2 regions of the Janthinobacterium sp. 75 genome follow, and region 1 is predicted to be linked to the other one. Evidence: predicted binding sites of a transcription regulator. Region 1 holds the regulator's gene; the other holds the start of a gene.
What was found. Region 1 encodes FNR, which switches genes on or off when oxygen is low (the NO sensors DNR and NnrR bind a similar motif). Its sites were predicted from a motif close to TTGATNNNNATCAA; they were not measured.

Region 1 (9,337 bases):
TGGCCATCGTTGAACTATGCCATTTGACGCAGATCAAGCCCTGATTGTAGGGATATTGCATGGCTTTTTTTGACCGAAATATGCCTATATTTCGATGCCAGTTCGCTACGCTTATTTCATCCGGGGAATTTTGATCCACATCAAAGTTTTTTCGCCTTCAAACACTTACTCTCTGGCCACCATCATAAATAGTAATTCCAGGGAGAGTCTTTGTGGATCAATCGCTGAACTATAACTACAAGATCGTGAAGCAATTCGCGGTCGCTACTGTGGTATGGGGCATCATCGGCATGCTGGTTGGCGTTATCATCGCCGCTCAGCTAGCCTGGCCTGCCCTGAACCTCGACATACCATGGCTGACATACGGACGTTTGCGTCCGCTGCACACGAATGCGGTGATTTTCGCCTTCGGCATCTGCGGCCTGTTCGCCACCTCGTACTACGTTGTACAACGCACCTGCCAGGTGCGCCTGTTTTCCGACAAGCTGGCCGCCTTCACGTTCTGGGGCTGGCAAGCAGTGATCCTGTGCGCCGTCGTCAGCCTGCCCATGGGCCTGACGCGCGGCAAGGAATACGCCGAACTGGAATGGCCTATCGCCATCCTCATCGCCGTCGTCTGGATCGCCTACGCCATCGTGTTCTTCGGCACTTTGATCAAGCGCAAGGTCAAGCACATCTACGTGGCCAACTGGTTCTTCGGCGCCTACATCCTGGCCGTGACGATTTTGCACGTGGTCAATGGCGCCGTCATGCCAGCCTCGTTCACCAAGTCGTACTCCGCCTATGCGGGCGTGCAGGACGCCATGATCCAGTGGTGGTACGGCCATAACGCGGTGGGTTTCATCCTGACCGCCGGCTACCTGGGCATGGTCTACTACTTCATCCCGAAACAGGCAGAGCGCCCCGTGTACTCGTACCGCCTGTCCATCGTCCACTTCTGGGCGCTGATCTTCACTTACATGTGGGCGGGCCCGCATCACCTGCACTACACGGCATTGCCTGACTGGACGCAATCGATCGGCATGGTCTTCTCGCTGGTCCTGCTGGCACCAAGCTGGGGCGGCATGATCAACGGCATCATGACCCTGTCGGGCGCCTGGCACAAGCTGCGCACCGATCCGATCCTGAAATTCATGATCGTCTCGCTGTCGTTCTACGGCATCGCCACCTTCGAAGGTCCGATGATGTCGATCAAGACCATCAACTCGCTGTCGCACTACACCGACTGGACCGTTGCCCACGTACATGCGGGTGCCCTGGGCTGGGTGGGCTTCATCACCATGGGTTCGATCTACTATCTGCTGCCACGCCTGGCGGGCCGCACGCAGATGCACAGCACGCGCCTGGTTGACGTGCACTTCTGGGTGGCCACCATCGGCATCGTGCTGTACATCGCCGCAATGTGGATCGCCGGCGTGATGCAGGGCCTGATGTGGCGTGCGGTCAATCCGGACGGCACCCTGACCTACACCTTTGTCGAGAGCGTGAAAGCAACGTATCCGTACTACGTGGTGCGCGTGGCCGGTGGCCTGCTGTACCTGTCGGGTATGTGCATCATGGGCTACAACACCTGGATGACCTTGCGCGGCAGCAAACTCCCCGTCGCCCGCATTCCAGAACTGAACGCGGCGCACGCCTGATAGGAGCGAAAGCAAATGAAATTTTCACATGCATGGATTGAGAGAAACCCCTGGCTGCTGATCGCCCTGGTCACTGTGGTGATCAGCATCGGCGGCGCTGTCGAGATCGTTCCCCTGTTCTTCCAGAAGAGCACGACGGAGCCGGTCGCCGGCCTGAAGCCGTATTCGCCGCTGCGCCTGGCGGGCCGCGACATTTACGTGCGCGAAGGCTGCTACAACTGCCACTCGCAGATGGTACGTCCGCTGCGCGCGGAAACGGAACGCTATGGCCACTATTCGGTCGCTGGCGAGTTCGTGTACGACCGTCCGTTCCAGTGGGGTTCCAAGCGCACGGGGCCGGACCTGGCCCGCGTGGGCGCCCGCTACAGCGATGAATGGCACCGCACGCACTTGAACAACCCGCGCGACGTGGTGCCCGAGTCGAACATGCCGGCCTACCCATGGCTGGCGAAGACCAAGCTGGTGCCTGACGACATCATGCCGAAGATGCGCGCCCTGAAACGCCTGGGCCAGCCGTACAGCGATGCGGAAATCGCCGCCGGCCCGGCACAGCTGCAGGACAAGACGGAAGAAGACGCCCTGGTCGCCTATCTGCAAGGCCTCGGTACATTAATCAAAACAAGGAATTAGCATGGCAATCGAAAACCTGTTTGACAGCGCCAGCAGCGTCATGACGGTGGTTTCCTTTACGACGTTCGTAGGCATCCTGTGGTGGACTTTCAGCCGCAGCAATAGCGACTTCGACGCGGCGGCGCGCCTGCCGTTCGACGACGAGGCGCTCGACTATCCGGCAGCGCCGGTATCCATGCCTGTGCCGGCACAAGGGGAGCGCAACCATGGCTGACTTTACCAATGGCTTCTGGAATATCTACATCATCGTGCTGTCCTTGCTGGGCATCATCGGCTGCGGCGTGCTGCTGTACTCGCAGTCGAAAATCAAAGTGGTCGACGGCGCGCCTGCCGACGGCACCACGGGCCACGTCTGGGACGAGGACTTGAAGGAACTCAATACGCCGATGCCGCGCTGGTGGATGTGGTTGTTCTACATCACCATCGTCTTCGCCCTGGCGTATCTGTTCCTGTACCCGGGCCTGGGCAACTATGCCGGCAGCCTGGGCTGGAAATCGACGGGCCAGTACGAGGAAGAGCTGAAGAAGGCGGAAGCCGACTACGGCCCCCTGTTCAACAAGTACCTGAGCCAGGACTTGAAGACGGTGGCCGCCGATCCGCAGGCGCATGCCATCGGCCAGCGTTTGTTCCTGACCTACTGCGCGCAATGCCACGGTTCGGATGCGCGCGGCAACAAGGGCTTCCCCAATCTGACCGACAAGGACTGGCTGTATGGCGGTGAACCCGACATCATCAAGACCACCATCATGCATGGCCGCAATGGGCAAATGCCACCGATGGGCGCCGCCCTGGGCTCCGAAAAGGATGTCGAGAACGTGGCCCATTATGTGCTGAGCCTATCCGGCTCGACCTCGGACCCCGTCAAATCCGTGCTAGGCAAGGCCAAGTTCGGCGCCTGCATGGCCTGTCACGGCGCCGATGCGAAGGGTAACCAGATGCTCGGTTCGCCTAACCTGACGGACAAGATCTGGCTGTATGGCGGCAGTGCCGATACCATCATGGAAACCATCCGCAAGGGACGCAACAACACCATGCCGGCCTTCAGCGATTTCCTCGGCGAGTCCAAGGTACACGTGCTGTCGGCGTATGTCTGGAGCCTGTCGAATCCCCAGACGCCCGTGAAATGACGTAATGGAACCTCAAGTCATCAAGATGTATGCGGCCCGCGAGCAAATCTACCCTCGCGAGGCCAAAGGACGCTACGCTACCTGGCGATGGGTATGCGTATGGCTTACCCAGCTGGCGTTCTACGGCTTGCCGTGGTTGACCTGGAATGGCAGGCAAGCCCTGCTGTTCGATTTGACCACGCGCAAGTTCTACATTTTCGGCGTCGTGCTGTGGCCCCAGGATTTCATCTATCTGGCGGCCCTGCTGATCATCTGTGCGTATTTGTTGTTCCTCGTCACGGCCATCGCCGGGCGGGTGTGGTGCGGGTTCTCTTGCCCGCAAACGGTATACACGGAAATCTTCCTGTGGGTCGAACGCCGCATCGAGGGCACGCGCAGCGCGCGCATGGCCCTCGACAAGCAGGGACCCTCCGTGCGCAAGGCTTTCAAGAAAACGGCCAAGCACCTGGCATGGGGCGCCATCGCCCTGTGGACGGGCTTTACCTTTGTCGGCTATTTCACGCCGATCAAGGAACTGGCGCGCGAGGTGACCACCCTCAATTTCGGTCCCTGGGAATGGTTCTGGGTCTTGTTCTACAGCCTGGCAACCTACGGCAACGCGGGCTGGCTGCGCGAGCAGGTGTGCAAATACATGTGCCCCTACGCGCGCTTCCAGAGCGCCATGTTCGACCAGGACACCCTGATCATCACTTACGATGCCAAGCGCGGCGAACCACGTGGCGCCATCAGCAAGAAGGCCGGCAACAACGACAAGCTGGGCGACTGCATCGACTGCACCCTGTGCGTGCAGGTATGCCCGACCGGCATCGATATCCGCAACGGCCTGCAGTATGAATGCATCGGCTGCGCCGCCTGCGTCGACGCCTGCAACAGCGTGATGGACAAGGTCGACCGGCCGCGGGGACTGGTACGCTACAGTACCGACCATGCGATGGAAAACAACTTCAGTTCGAAGCAGATCCGCCAGCGCGCCATGCGCCCGCGCGTGCTGATCTACACTTCCATCCTGGCCCTGATCATCATCGCCGTGTGTACTTCGCTGGCCCTGCGCACGCCCCTGAAAATGGACGTGATACGCGACCGCGGTTCGATGGGACGCGAAGTGGAAGACGGCATGATCGAAAACGTTTACCGCTTGCAGATCATGAACACCTCGGAGCAAACCCAGCATTTTAAAATCAGCGCTTCCGGCTTGCAGGGCCTGACCTTGCTGACGCGCGAAGAAGTGACCTTGCAGCCGACGGAAACGCTGGGCTGGCCGATCCGCCTGCGCGTGCCGCACGGCGTGGGCGAGAAGGGTTCGAACAAGATTGCGATCGAATTGCACTCGCTGGACGACCCATCGTTGCATGTGCGTGAAAGCGCGGTATTCATCGTACCGCGCTAATGTAGGAAGGCCAGTCCCCGGATGGGGATTGGCCGATTAAACAGGAGAAATATCATGTCCGACAGTCTCAAGCTGCAAGCCCCCGTTGCCCCGTGGTACAAGCATCGCTGGCCATGGCTGCTGATGATCGGTCCCGGCCTGTCCGTGGTCGTCGGCAGCTTCATGGGCTATATCGCGTTTACGCAGCCTGATGCGCTGGTGGTGGGCGATTACTACAAGCAGGGAAAGGCGATCAACCAGGACTTGCGGCGCGATACTGTCGCCAGCGACCTGGCGATGGATACCAGCCTGTCGTATGACGTGGCGTCAGCGCGCCTCAGTGGTTCCGTGCACAGCTTCGGCAAGGCTTACCAGGGTCCGCTGCAGCTGCATCTGGCGCATGCGACCTTGCCGGAAAAAGATATCAAGCTGCTGGTGCAGCCCGATGCGGCCGGCAACTTCTCGGTAGCGCTGCCGATGCTCGAGCGCAGCCGCTGGCAAGTGCTGGTGGAAAACGACAAACGCGAGTGGCGCCTGTCCGGCATCTGGACCTGGCCGCTGCAGCGCAGCATCGCGCTGCACGCGGATGAAGAGCTGTAAGACTTACTTGCAGACGTCCGTACCGGCCGTAATGGCCTTCAACTTGGCCGGCTGCAAGATCTCGATCTCGCGGTTGGAGACGCGCAGCCAGCCTTCCTTCTTGAATTTCGACAATAAGCGGCTGACGCTTTCGATGGTCAGGCCCAGGTAGTTGCCGATTTCCTCGCGCGACATGCGCAGCTGGAAATTGCTGCCCGAATAGCCGCGCGCCTCATAGCGCGAGGCCAGGTTGACGATGAAGGCGGCAAAGCGCTGCGTCGCCTGCATATTGCCCAGCAACAGCATGACGCTTTGCTCGCGCGTGATTTCCTGGCTCATCATCCGGTGGAAATGGCGCAGCAGGGTAGGCATACTGCCCAGCAATTGTTCCAGGCTGGAAAACGGGATTTCACACACTTCGCTATCCTCCAGCGCCACCGCATTACAGTGGTGGCGGTCGGCGCTGATGGCGTCCATGCCCAGCAGTTCTCCTGCCATCTGGAAGCCCGTCACCTGCTCTTCGCCACCCGGATTGATCTGGTACGTCTTGAAGTGGCCCAGGCGGATCGCGTACAGGTTCTGGAACGAGTCGCCGATGCGGAACAGCGAGGCGCCGCGCACGATCTTGCGGCGGCGGCCGATGATCTGGTCCAGCCTGTCCATGTCGCCCACATCGAGGCCCATCGGCAGGCACAATTGATGCATGCTGCAGGTCGAGCATCGCGCACGCAACGCTTCCACGGTCACTGTGGGCAAGGTGGGAGTGAGAAGCGCTTCAGTCATGTCGATACCTTTTAGAAAATGCAATACCGAGTTTACTGCATACACGGTTGCCGTGTGCCAATTTCACCCCAATTGCGCTGAATAAACGACGTTCTGACTTTAATTATATGGCAACATCGTCAAAAGCCCTTGCAGCGAGGGCAATTTGCGCGGCACCGCTTGCCAAGTTGATGTATTGATAGGAAAATTCCTGACAGCATTATCTGCCGCCTGTGCCGCCCGGTACTGAAAAGGAAATCATGAAGCCTCTCGGCATCAAAGCAAAAGTCGCCTTGGCCACCAGCCTGACCTCGATCGCCATGATTGCACTGGTCACCATGATCCAGTTGCAGCACATGCGCGCTGACTTCACGCGAGTACTGCTGAGCCAGCAATCTGCCCTGATCACCCGCACCGCCGCCGAGCTCGACGACAAGCTGGGCATGCTGCTGCAAATCGTCACCCTGACGGCCAGGCAGCAGCCGCCGGAATTGATCGCCCAACCCGCCAAGCTGCGCGAATACTATGCGCGCCGCTCGATGCTGGTGCTGTTCGACGACGTGCTGGTGCTCGATGCGCAAGGCGCCATCGTGGCCGACATGCCGCTGGTCACGGGCCGCGCGGGCATCAACGTTGCCGAGCGCGAGTATTTCCAGACCGTCCTGCGCACGCGCCAGCCCATGATCACCGAGCCGATGCTGGGCAAATCGAGCGGCATGCCCATCGTGCAGATGGTGGCGCCCGTGCTCACCGCCGATGGCAAGGTAGCCGGTGTGGTGATCGGCGTGCTGCGCCTGTACAAGGACAACCTGCTGGGGCGCCTGCGCTCGGAAAAGATCGGCAAGAGCGGCTATTACTTCATTCTCACGCGCGGCGCCGTGCCGCGCTACGTGCTGCACCCCGATACCAGCCGTTTGCTGCAGCCGCGCCAGCCGAACGCCAACCTGACGACCACCCAGATGCTGAAGGACGATGGCGAAGGCAGCATGGTCAGCACCAACAGCCGCGGCATCACGGCCGTCAACAGCTTCAAGCGCCTGAAATCGGTGAACTGGCTGCTGGCCGCCTCGCTACCCATCGAGGATGCCTTCGAACCGTTTGATGGCGTGCTGTACCGGCTGGTGCTGTGGAGCATCCTCGCTTCGCTGCTGGCCGCTTTTGTTCTGGGCTGGGTTACCGTGCGCCTGCTGTCGCCGCTGGTGCGCCTGCGCGACACCCTGCTGGCCCTGCGCACCAGCGGCAGCCGCTTCACGCCCGTGCCAGTGCAGCAGCGCGACGAGATCGGCGAACTGACGGAGGCGTTCAACGGCCTGATGTGCGAACGCGACCGCCTGCAGCAGGAACTCGAATCGCGCGCGGCGGAACTGGAACTGGAGCGCGACCGGGCCGAGGCGGCCAACCGGGCGAAGAGCGACTTCGTGGCCAACATGAGCCATGAAATCCGCACGCCCCTCAATGCCGTGCTGGGCATGGTCTATTTGCTGGGCAATACCAGGCTCGACACGGAACAGCGCAAGTATCTGACCATGGTGCGCGTGGCGGGCCAGTCGCTGCTGGGCATCCTCAACGACGTGCTCGATTATTCGAAGATCGAAGCGCGCCGCATGGAATTGTCGCCCGTCGAGTTCGACCTTGACGAAGTCATGAATACCCTGGCCACGACGATGACGATGAATGCGGGCGAGAAGGAGCTGGAACTGGCCATCGCCGTCGAGCCCGACGTGCCACGGCGCCTCGTGGGCGACGCCCAGCGCCTGCAGCAAATCCTCGTCAACCTGGCCGGCAATGCCATCAAGTTCACCGAGAGCGGCGAAGTGGTGGTGGCCGTCAGCCTGGCCGAGAGAGAAAACGGGCGCGCCTGGCTGCGCTTCGAAGTGCGCGACACGGGTATCGGCATGACGGAACTGCAGCAACAGCAACTGTTTTCCGCCTTTTCACAGGGCGACCAGAGCATCACGCGGCGCTTCGGCGGCACGGGCCTGGGCCTGGCCATCAGCAAGCAACTGATCCACATGATGGGCGGCGATATCGCCGTGGCCAGCAGCGAAGGCAAGGGCAGCCGCTTCTGGTTCAGCGTGCCCTTCGAGATGCTGGAGCAGCCGGCCGAGACGCGGCGCACGCCGGCCCTGGGCCAGCTGCGCCTGCTGGTGGCCGACGATAACCGCACTACACGCGAACTGATCGTCAAGCTGATCGAGGCCTGGGGCTGGCTGGCCGACGAAGTGGACTCCGGTTTTGCCGCCATCGAACTGTATCGCGAACGCCTGGCGCAGCAGCAACCGTATGACGTGGTGCTGGCCGACTGGCACATGCCCGTGATGGATGGCCTGGCCACGGCCAAGGCCATCCGCCAGGCGGCCAGTGGCCAGCGCCAGCCCATCGTGGTGATGGTCAACGCCTTCGCCCGCAACCACCTGGAAGAGATTTCCAGCGCAGCCGAGGCCGATGTCGTACTGATGAAGCCGATCACGGGATCGAGCCTGTTCGATGCCCTGCACCAGGCGCTGATCGCCAAGAACGACGGCGGCGAGCAGCGCATGCTGCACCAGCCGCTGGGCACGGAGCTGGCCGGCGTACATTTCCTGCTGGTGGAAGACAATCATTTGAACCAGGCCGTGGCGCGCGGCATCCTCGAACACATGGGCGCCACCCTGGACGTGGTGGGCGACGGCTTGCAAGCGGTGGAGCGGCTGCGCACGGAGGCGCTGCGCTACGACATCGTGCTGATGGATATGCAAATGCCCGTCATGGACGGCTTCAGCGCCACCCACATCATCCGCACGGAACTGCGCTTGAACTTGCCCGTGATCGCCATGACGGCCGGCGTGCTGGCGTCCGAGCGCGAGCGCTGCATGACGGCCGGCATCAGCGATTTCATCGCCAAGCCCGTGGTGGTGGAAGAGATGATGGAAGTCATCCTGCGCCACCTGCCCAAACGCCCGCAAGTGCAGACGACCGAGGCGGCCCCCGTTGCCGATGAGGAAGTGTTTTCCATGGCGCCGCTGATGCGCGTGATGGGACGCGATGCGAAAGGGCGCGGCGTGCTGCGGCGCATGGTGGAAGATGCGCTGAACAAGGGCATGACGCCCGTGCGCGACGCTGAAACAGCGTTGCAAACGGGCCGCCACAGCGACGTGGCGCGCATCTTGCACGGCGTGCGCGGTTCCGTGGGCACCCTGGGCACGAAACGCCTGATCCGCGCCGCGTTTGCCACCGAGGAAGCCATCGACGCC
Region 2 (7,619 bases), 760 kb from region 1:
CGATTGCGCCACGGACACGGAACGCGAGGCGTCCGGCACGTAGATCACGGGCCCTTCGTAGTTGTGGGCGATTTTCACTGCCGTGTGGGCGCGGCTGGTGGTGGCGCCGCCGATCAGGAGGGGGATTTTCAGCATGCGGAAATGTTCATCGCGCTGCATTTCCTTGGCGACGTACGCCATTTCTTCCAGCGACGGCGTAATCAGACCCGACAGGCCGATGATGTCCGCGTTTTCCACCTTGGCGCGCGCCAGGATTTCCGAGCACGGCACCATCACGCCCATGTTCACCACTTCAAAGTTATTGCACTGCAGAACGACGGTGACGATGTTCTTGCCAATGTCATGCACGTCGCCCTTCACGGTGGCCATGATGATCTTGCCCTTCGGCTTGGCGACGATGCCCGTGCGTTTTTCTTCCAGCAGCTTTTCTTCCTCGATGAACGGAATCAAATGGGCCACGGCTTGCTTCATCACACGGGCCGATTTCACCACTTGCGGCAGGAACATCTTGCCCTGGCCAAACAGATCGCCGACCACGTCCATGCCGGCCATGAGCGGGCCCTCGATCACGTGGATGGGACGGCCGCCATTGTGCAATAGCTCCTGGCGCGCCTCTTCCGTGTCTTCGACGATGAATTGCGTGATGCCGTGCACCAGCGCGTGCGACAGGCGGGCCTGCACCGTGCCTTCGCGCCAGGCCAGGGTTTGCGCTTCGGCCTTGCCGCCCGCCTTCAGGGTGCCGGCAAACTCGATCATGCGTTCGGTGGAGTCTTCGCGGCGGTTCAGCACCACGTCTTCCACGCGCTCGCGCAATTCCGGGTCCAGATTGTCGTACACGCCCACCATGCCGGCGTTGACGATACCCATGGTCATGCCGGCCTTGATGGCGTGGTACAGGAACACCGTGTGGATGGCTTCGCGGGCCGGATCGTTGCCGCGGAAACTGAAGGACACATTCGATACGCCGCCCGAGATCTTCGCGTACGGCAAGTTTTCCTTGATCCAGCGCGTGGCGTTGATGAAGTCGACGGCGTAATTATTGTGCTCTTCGATGCCGGTGGCGACGGCAAAGATGTTTGGATCGAAAATGATGTCTTCCGGCGGGAAGTCCAGCGCATCGATCAACAGGTGATACGCGCGTGCGCAAATCTCGATCTTGCGCTCGAAGGTATCGGCTTGCCCCTTTTCATCGAAAGCCATGACGATCACGGCCGCGCCATAGCGGCGGCACAGTTTCGCCTGGCGCAGGAATTCTTCCTCGCCTTCCTTCATCGAGATGGAATTGACGATGGCTTTGCCCTGCACGCACTTCAGGCCCGCTTCGATGACGGACCATTTCGAGGAGTCGACCATGATGGGCACGCGCGAAATATCGGGTTCCGAGGCGATCAGGTTCAAAAAGCGCGTCATGGCGGCCAGCGAATCGAGCATGGCCTCGTCCATGTTGATGTCGATCACTTGCGCGCCATTTTCCACTTGCTGTCGTGCCACGGACAGGGCTTCGTCGTATTGCTCGTTAAGAATCATGCGCGCGAACGCCTTCGAGCCCGTGACGTTGGTGCGCTCGCCCACGTTGACGAACAGCGATTCTTCGTTGACGACGAACGGTTCGAGGCCGGCCAGGCGCAAGTCATGCGACGGTGCAGGCACGGTGCGCGGCGTGTTTTTCGACAGCAACTCTCCGATGGCGGCGATGTGCTCGGGCGTGGTGCCGCAGCAGCCGCCCGCCATGTTCAAAAAGCCCGCGTCGGCGAATTCGCGCAGCAGGGCGGACGTGTCGGCTGGCAACTCGTCAAAGCCCGTGTCGCTCATGGGATTGGGCAAGCCCGCGTTCGGGTAGATGCACACGAAGGTGTCGGCGATCTTGGCCAGCTCTTCCGCGTACGGGCGCATCAGGGCGGCGCCCAGCGCGCAGTTCAGGCCGATGGTCAGCGGTTTCGCGTGGCGCACGGAATTCCAGAAGGCGGGCACGGTCTGGCCCGACAGGATGCGCCCCGAGGCGTCCGTGACGGTGCCGGAAATCATCAGCGGCAGGCGCACGACGGTCGGATTTAGCTCGTAGAACAGGTCGATGGCGAACAGGGCCGCCTTGCAGTTCAAGGTATCGAAAATGGTTTCCACCAGCAGCACGTCGGCGCCGCCTTCCACCAGGCCCTGCGTCTGCTGCAGGTAGGCGGCCACCAGCTGATCGAAACTGACGTTGCGCGCGGCCGGGTCGTTGACGTCGGGCGAGATCGATGCCGTCTTTGGCGTGGGGCCCAGGGCGCCGGCGACGAAGCGCGGCTTGTCCGGGGTGGAATACTTGTCGCAGGCGGCACGCGCCAGCTTGGCCGCCTGGACGTTCATTTCATAGGCCAGGTGGGCCATGTGGTAATCGTCTTGCGCGATCGTCGTCGCGCCGAAAGTATTCGTTTCGATCAGGTCGGCGCCCGCCGCCAGGTAGCGCTCGTGGATTTCCTGGATGATGTGCGGCTGCGTCAGGGTCAGCAGCTCGTTATTGCCCTTGACGAACAGTTCACGCGCGCCACTATCGGCCGGCGCGGCGAAATCGATGAAGCGGCCAGCGGGGCCGCCGCGGTACGCTTCTTCGTCGAGCTTGTATTGCTGGATGATCGTGCCCATGGCGCCGTCGAGTATCATGATCCGTCGCGCAAGAATGGCGCGCAAGGTGGCTTCGGTCGGGGACATGGCGGGGATCACGGTATCGTTCATTTCATGCTTTCAATAGGCAAACGGGCGGCGGCGCGGCGACAAGACTTTACGAGGCGGATGCGGGCCAGCAGGATCAGCTGACGGAGAGTTGCCGGCCGGGTAGGGCAGGCAGAAGGTGGCAATCGCCTGATTTCACCGGGTCTAAAATTATACGGCATCAGGCTGCTTTGGTTTTAAGCAAAATCGGCCGTTCGCGCCACGGCAGGCCTTCTTGCAACACATCACCTTCCACCTGGCCTGCTTCTGAAATTACATTTCTGAAAATCTTACTCAAAATGTTAATTCTTCCAATAAAGTTGGCAGGAAAATACGGTGTCTGGGCTGTGGAAAAATTTCCACATTATTTGTGCTGTCTGAGGATATTTTTAATGAATTGAATGGCAATAGCTGCAAAGGAAAATAATTGTGACTTAAGTCAATGCAGAGCGAAGCGAATAGTTCTCAACATAGCGATTGCCAATCAGATACGTTATTTATTATCAAAACCAATTGAATCAAAAGCAGCAATAGTTGTCGCTAGGAATCGAGTTAGCCCATAATATTGGTTCCTCGAAAGTAAATTCTCACCAAAAATCTCCAATATGTCACATTTCCTTCGTGTCCTCCCCGGCATCGCGCTACACCAACATGGTTGCCAGCCATGAAAAACCATTTGCTTGTTGCATTGTTTGTCGTGCTGGGCCTGTCCGCTTGCGGCGGGGGAGGCGGTGGCGGTGGCGACACGGTGGTGGCGACCACCTCGGGCAATCCTGTCGTGATGCCTGCCGTGACGGCCGTCTCGGCGGCGAATCTCGCCGTTGGTGGCAGCTTGGTGGTGACGGGTACGAATCTGAGCCGCGTGACGGCCTTCCAGGTGGGCGGCGTGAAGCTTGCCACCAGCGCCGCCAGCGATACCAGCGTGACCCTGGCCATGCCGGGCGTGCCCGTCTCTGGCGCCTTGAGCCTGGTCAGCGCCAGCGGCACGGCGGCCACCAGCTATAACGTCAATGTGTACCTGCCATTGAGTGTGGTCAGCGTCGCACCAGCGACGGGCGGCGTCGGTTCCAGCGTGACGATCGCGGGCGCTGGTATGGGTGCCGTGACGGCGGTGCAGTTTGGCAATGGCGCAGCAGCAACGCCGCAAAGCCAGACGGCCGGCAGCGTGACCGTGCTGGTGCCCTTGGGTGCGGCAACGGGGGCGCTGACGGTGCGCGGTCCTTACAATGATGCCATCAGCAGCGATACGTACAAGGTATTGGCGAGCGTAACCGTGACGTCGATCACCTCGGCCGTCAACGGCGGGACCTTGTCGGTGACGGTGCAGGGCAGCAATCTTGACCAGGTCAGCTCGGCATCGGTGGGCAATACACCGGCCGTGATCGTCAGCGCCAGTGCCAGCCAGCTGCTGTTGACTGCACCAGGCTCGGCAACGGGCGATGTGATGCTGTCAGCCGCTGCGCGCGTTGCCGTCAATGCGGGCGCGGTGTCGGCCTTTACCCTGGGCAGCATTGATTTCGCGCAAGTACTGAATTTGAACGCCAGCAATACGGCCTTGCGCCTGACGCGCGGCAAGCCGGCCGCCGTACGCGTGTCCGTGCTGGCCCCGCAGGCGGGCCAGGCCAGTCCCGCCGTGACCTTGAATGCGACCACCGCCAATGGCAGCAACCTGGGAAGCATCAGCATGAGCGGCCCGTCGGTTTTGCCGACGCAAAAGAACGATGACAGTTTCAACGGCAATTTCAGTGCCATCCTGCCTGCAGGCTGGATCTTGCCGGGCGTGCGCGTGCGCGTGACGGCCATCGGCAATAACGGCGTGCAAGTGAGCCAGGAAGCGGCGCCCGTGGTGGCCAGCTTGGCCAGAATCCGCTTGGTGCTCGTGCCCTTGAGCACCGACGATGGCGTGGCGCAACTGCCTGACGCCGCGATGATCCGCGCCGCGCTGCTGCGCGTGTATCCGTATGCGACGGAAAATATCAGCATCACCACGCGCGCGGCGCTGAGCATGCCTGGCAGCAGCACGGCTGACAGCTGGTGGAGCGATGCCCTGGGCAAGCTGGAAGACAAGCGCGCGCTGGAAGACAGCGGCGCTTATTATTATGGTTTCGTGCCGAAGATGTCTTCCACGCGTGCCGCCGGCCTGGCCTACATCAACCTGACTGGCAATAGCCACGACTTCACGTCGGCCATCGGCCTGGACGCCAAGGCCAGCAACATCGCATCGGTCGATCCCTTCGGTAATCAATGGCCTGAATGGCTGACCACGCTCGTGCATGAGCTGGGCCACAACCATTCGCTGCAGCACGTTGCCTGCGGCGGCGCGGCCAATGCGGCTACCGACTACCCGTATGTCAATGGCGATCTGGGCCCGCAACCTCTGTATAACAGCGACTATGCGGGCAACATTGGCCAGCTGAGCAAGGCAGTCTATGGCAGCACGCCGATGAAGGATGTGATGAGCTATTGCAGCGGCGCCTGGTTCTCCGATTACAGCTATGCGCGGGTACAGCAATTCCTGGAAAAACGCAGCACGCAAGTGACGGGCAGCAATGTGCTGGCCGCCAGCATGTCCGTGGCCCAGCAGGGCTATCTGACCATTTCCGGTCGCATCACGCCGACCGGCGTGGCCTTGCGCCCAGCCGTTGCCTCGTCCTCGCGTGTGGGCGCAGTGGCCAGCGGCAGCGGCCAGGCGTACACCCTGCGGGTCCTGACGGCGTCGGGAGCGACTATCGACTTGCCCTTTGATGCCGTAACCGTGGCTGACCATGGCGGCAGCGCCATGAGCCACTTCCGCGTCAGCTTCGCCAACCCGGGAGAAATCAGCGACGTGCAGGTGCTGGCAAATGGCAAGGCCTTGGCCAAGCTGGAGCGCCCGGCGCGCCGCAGCAAGGCCGCCGCCAACGATGCCACGTTTGATGCGACACAAAGCGGCGGCAAGCTGGTGCTGACCTGGAATGCCCAGGCTGAACCGTACGCCGCCGTGCTGCACGTAGCCGCAGATGGCCGCAAGACGGTGGTCGCCAGTGACTTGACTGGCGGAAACGCCAGCGTCGATGTCAGCGCCTTGCCGGCCGGTGGCCGCTTCGAGGTCAGTCTGTCGTCGTCCCTGGGCGCACGCCTGATGAAAGTGGCGCGCCGGTAAACACGGGTGCCGGATGCAAAAAGGGCTTGCCGCGGCAAGCCCTTTTTTGATGGCCGTCGACAGGACGACGCCGTGCCATCAAGTAAAACGTTTGCCTTCCAGCGGGAAGCCCTTGATGAACTCGGCCGCAGGCAGGCGCTTGCCGCCCGGTTTTTGCAGTTCCGTCAGGCGCAGGGAGCCATTGCCGCAAGCCACAACGATGCCGTGCTGGGCGTCGGCTGCCAGCAGCTGGCCAGGCGCTTCCTTGCTGTCCGCTTCGAGCACGTCGGCGGCCCAGATCTTGATGGTTGTGCCATCAACCTGGCCGCAGGCGCCGGGAAATGGATTGAAGGCGCGGATTTTCAGGCCCAGTTCCAGCGCAGGCTGGCTGAAATCGAGCGCCGCCTCGTCCTTGGCGATCTTTGCCGCGTAGGTCACGCCTGCTTCCGGCTGCGGCACGGCTTCCAGCGGCTGATGCTGCATCTTGCGCAGGGTCTCGACGATCATTCTGCCGCCCAGGGCGGCCAGCTTGTCGTGCAGGCTGGCGGTGGAATCGCCCGCCTCGATGGGCGTGCGCTCGATGGCCAGCATGGGGCCCGTATCGAGGCCTTCTTCCATCTGCATGATGGTCACGCCCGTTTCATCGTCACCTGCCTCGATGGCGCGGTGGATGGGCGCGGCACCGCGCCAGCGTGGCAGCAATGAACCGTGGATATTGATGCAGGGTTTGATGTCGAGCGTGCTGCGCGGCAAGATTAAGCCGTAGGCCGCCACCACCATCACGTCGTAATCCGTGGCCAGCAGGCGCTCGTGGGCCGCTTTTGCCTCGGCGGCGCGCTGCGGGTCCTTGCTGTCCATGCGCAGGGACAAAGGCTGCAGCACGTCGATGCCATGCTGCTGCGCATACTGCTTGACGGCCGAGGCGTGCAATTGCATGCCGCGTCCGGCAGGGCGGTCGGGCTGGGTCAGCACCAGCGGAATGTCAAAACCCGCTTCGTGCAAGTCTTTCAAGGCCGTGGCGGCGAATTCAGGCGTGCCTGCGAAGATCACTTTCATATGGTTCCTTGACGTGAGGTGCGCAGGCCCGCGCCCGAGGGCGCCAGGCTGGCGTGGTGTAACGAGTACTGTTGTTGCTTAGTCTATCAGCAGTGGCTTAAAAACGGCGGTTCTGTGCGCGCAGGCTCGCTTCGCGCTCGAGACCACGGATTTCCTTGATCATCTTGGTCTTGATGCGGTTGCGCTTGAGCGGCGACAGGTATTCGACGAATACCTTGCCCAGCAGATGATCCATCTCATGCTGGATGCAGACGGCCAGCAAGCCATCGGCTTCCAGCTCGAACTGCTTGCCGTGACGGTCCAGGGAGCGCACCTTGATGCGGGCAGGGCGCTCGACGCCATCGTAGACGCCAGGCACGGACAAACAGCCTTCGTCGTAGACCTGCTTTTCTTCGCTGGCCCAGGTGATTTCCGGATTGATGAACACTTGCAGCTGGTTTTTCTCTTCGGTGATGTCGATCACCATCATCTGGATATGCTCGTCCACTTGCGACGCGGCCAGGCCGACGCCAGGGGCGTCGTACATGGTTTCGGCCATGTCGTCGATCAGGGTTTGCAGGCGCGCGTCAAATTCGGTGACGGGCTTGGCGATCGTGTGCAGGCGAGGATCGGGGTAACGCAGGATATTTAATATGGACATACTGATTCGACTGGTTAAGGTGGACGCCGGTGCGCCGGATTATTCATGCCTGGGCCATGCGAACGATGGCAGGGCTATTTTATTTGAGTACGCTACGGTTGGGCGCGTATGGCA

Region 2: the regulator FNR is predicted to act here: its motif matches at 3,118-3,131, upstream of C8C89_RS01065 (IPT/TIG domain-containing protein).

Annotation. Positions count from the first base shown of each region.
Region 1 is NZ_SORD01000001.1:975,731-985,067, reverse strand. It holds gene ccoN (cytochrome-c oxidase, cbb3-type subunit I) at 213-1,640, shown strand; gene ccoO (cytochrome-c oxidase, cbb3-type subunit II) at 1,656-2,270, shown strand; gene C8C89_RS04615 (cbb3-type cytochrome c oxidase subunit 3) at 2,272-2,484, shown strand; gene ccoP (cytochrome-c oxidase, cbb3-type subunit III) at 2,477-3,397, shown strand; gene ccoG (cytochrome c oxidase accessory protein CcoG) at 3,402-4,784, shown strand; gene C8C89_RS04600 (FixH family protein) at 4,839-5,363, shown strand; gene fnr (fumarate/nitrate reduction transcriptional regulator Fnr) at 5,367-6,125, opposite strand; gene C8C89_RS04590 (response regulator) at 6,365-9,337, shown strand, end outside.
Region 2 is NZ_SORD01000001.1:218,527-226,145, reverse strand. It holds gene metH (methionine synthase) at 1-2,712, opposite strand, end outside; gene C8C89_RS01065 (IPT/TIG domain-containing protein) at 3,353-5,830, shown strand; gene fmt (methionyl-tRNA formyltransferase) at 5,909-6,865, opposite strand; gene def (peptide deformylase) at 6,963-7,505, opposite strand.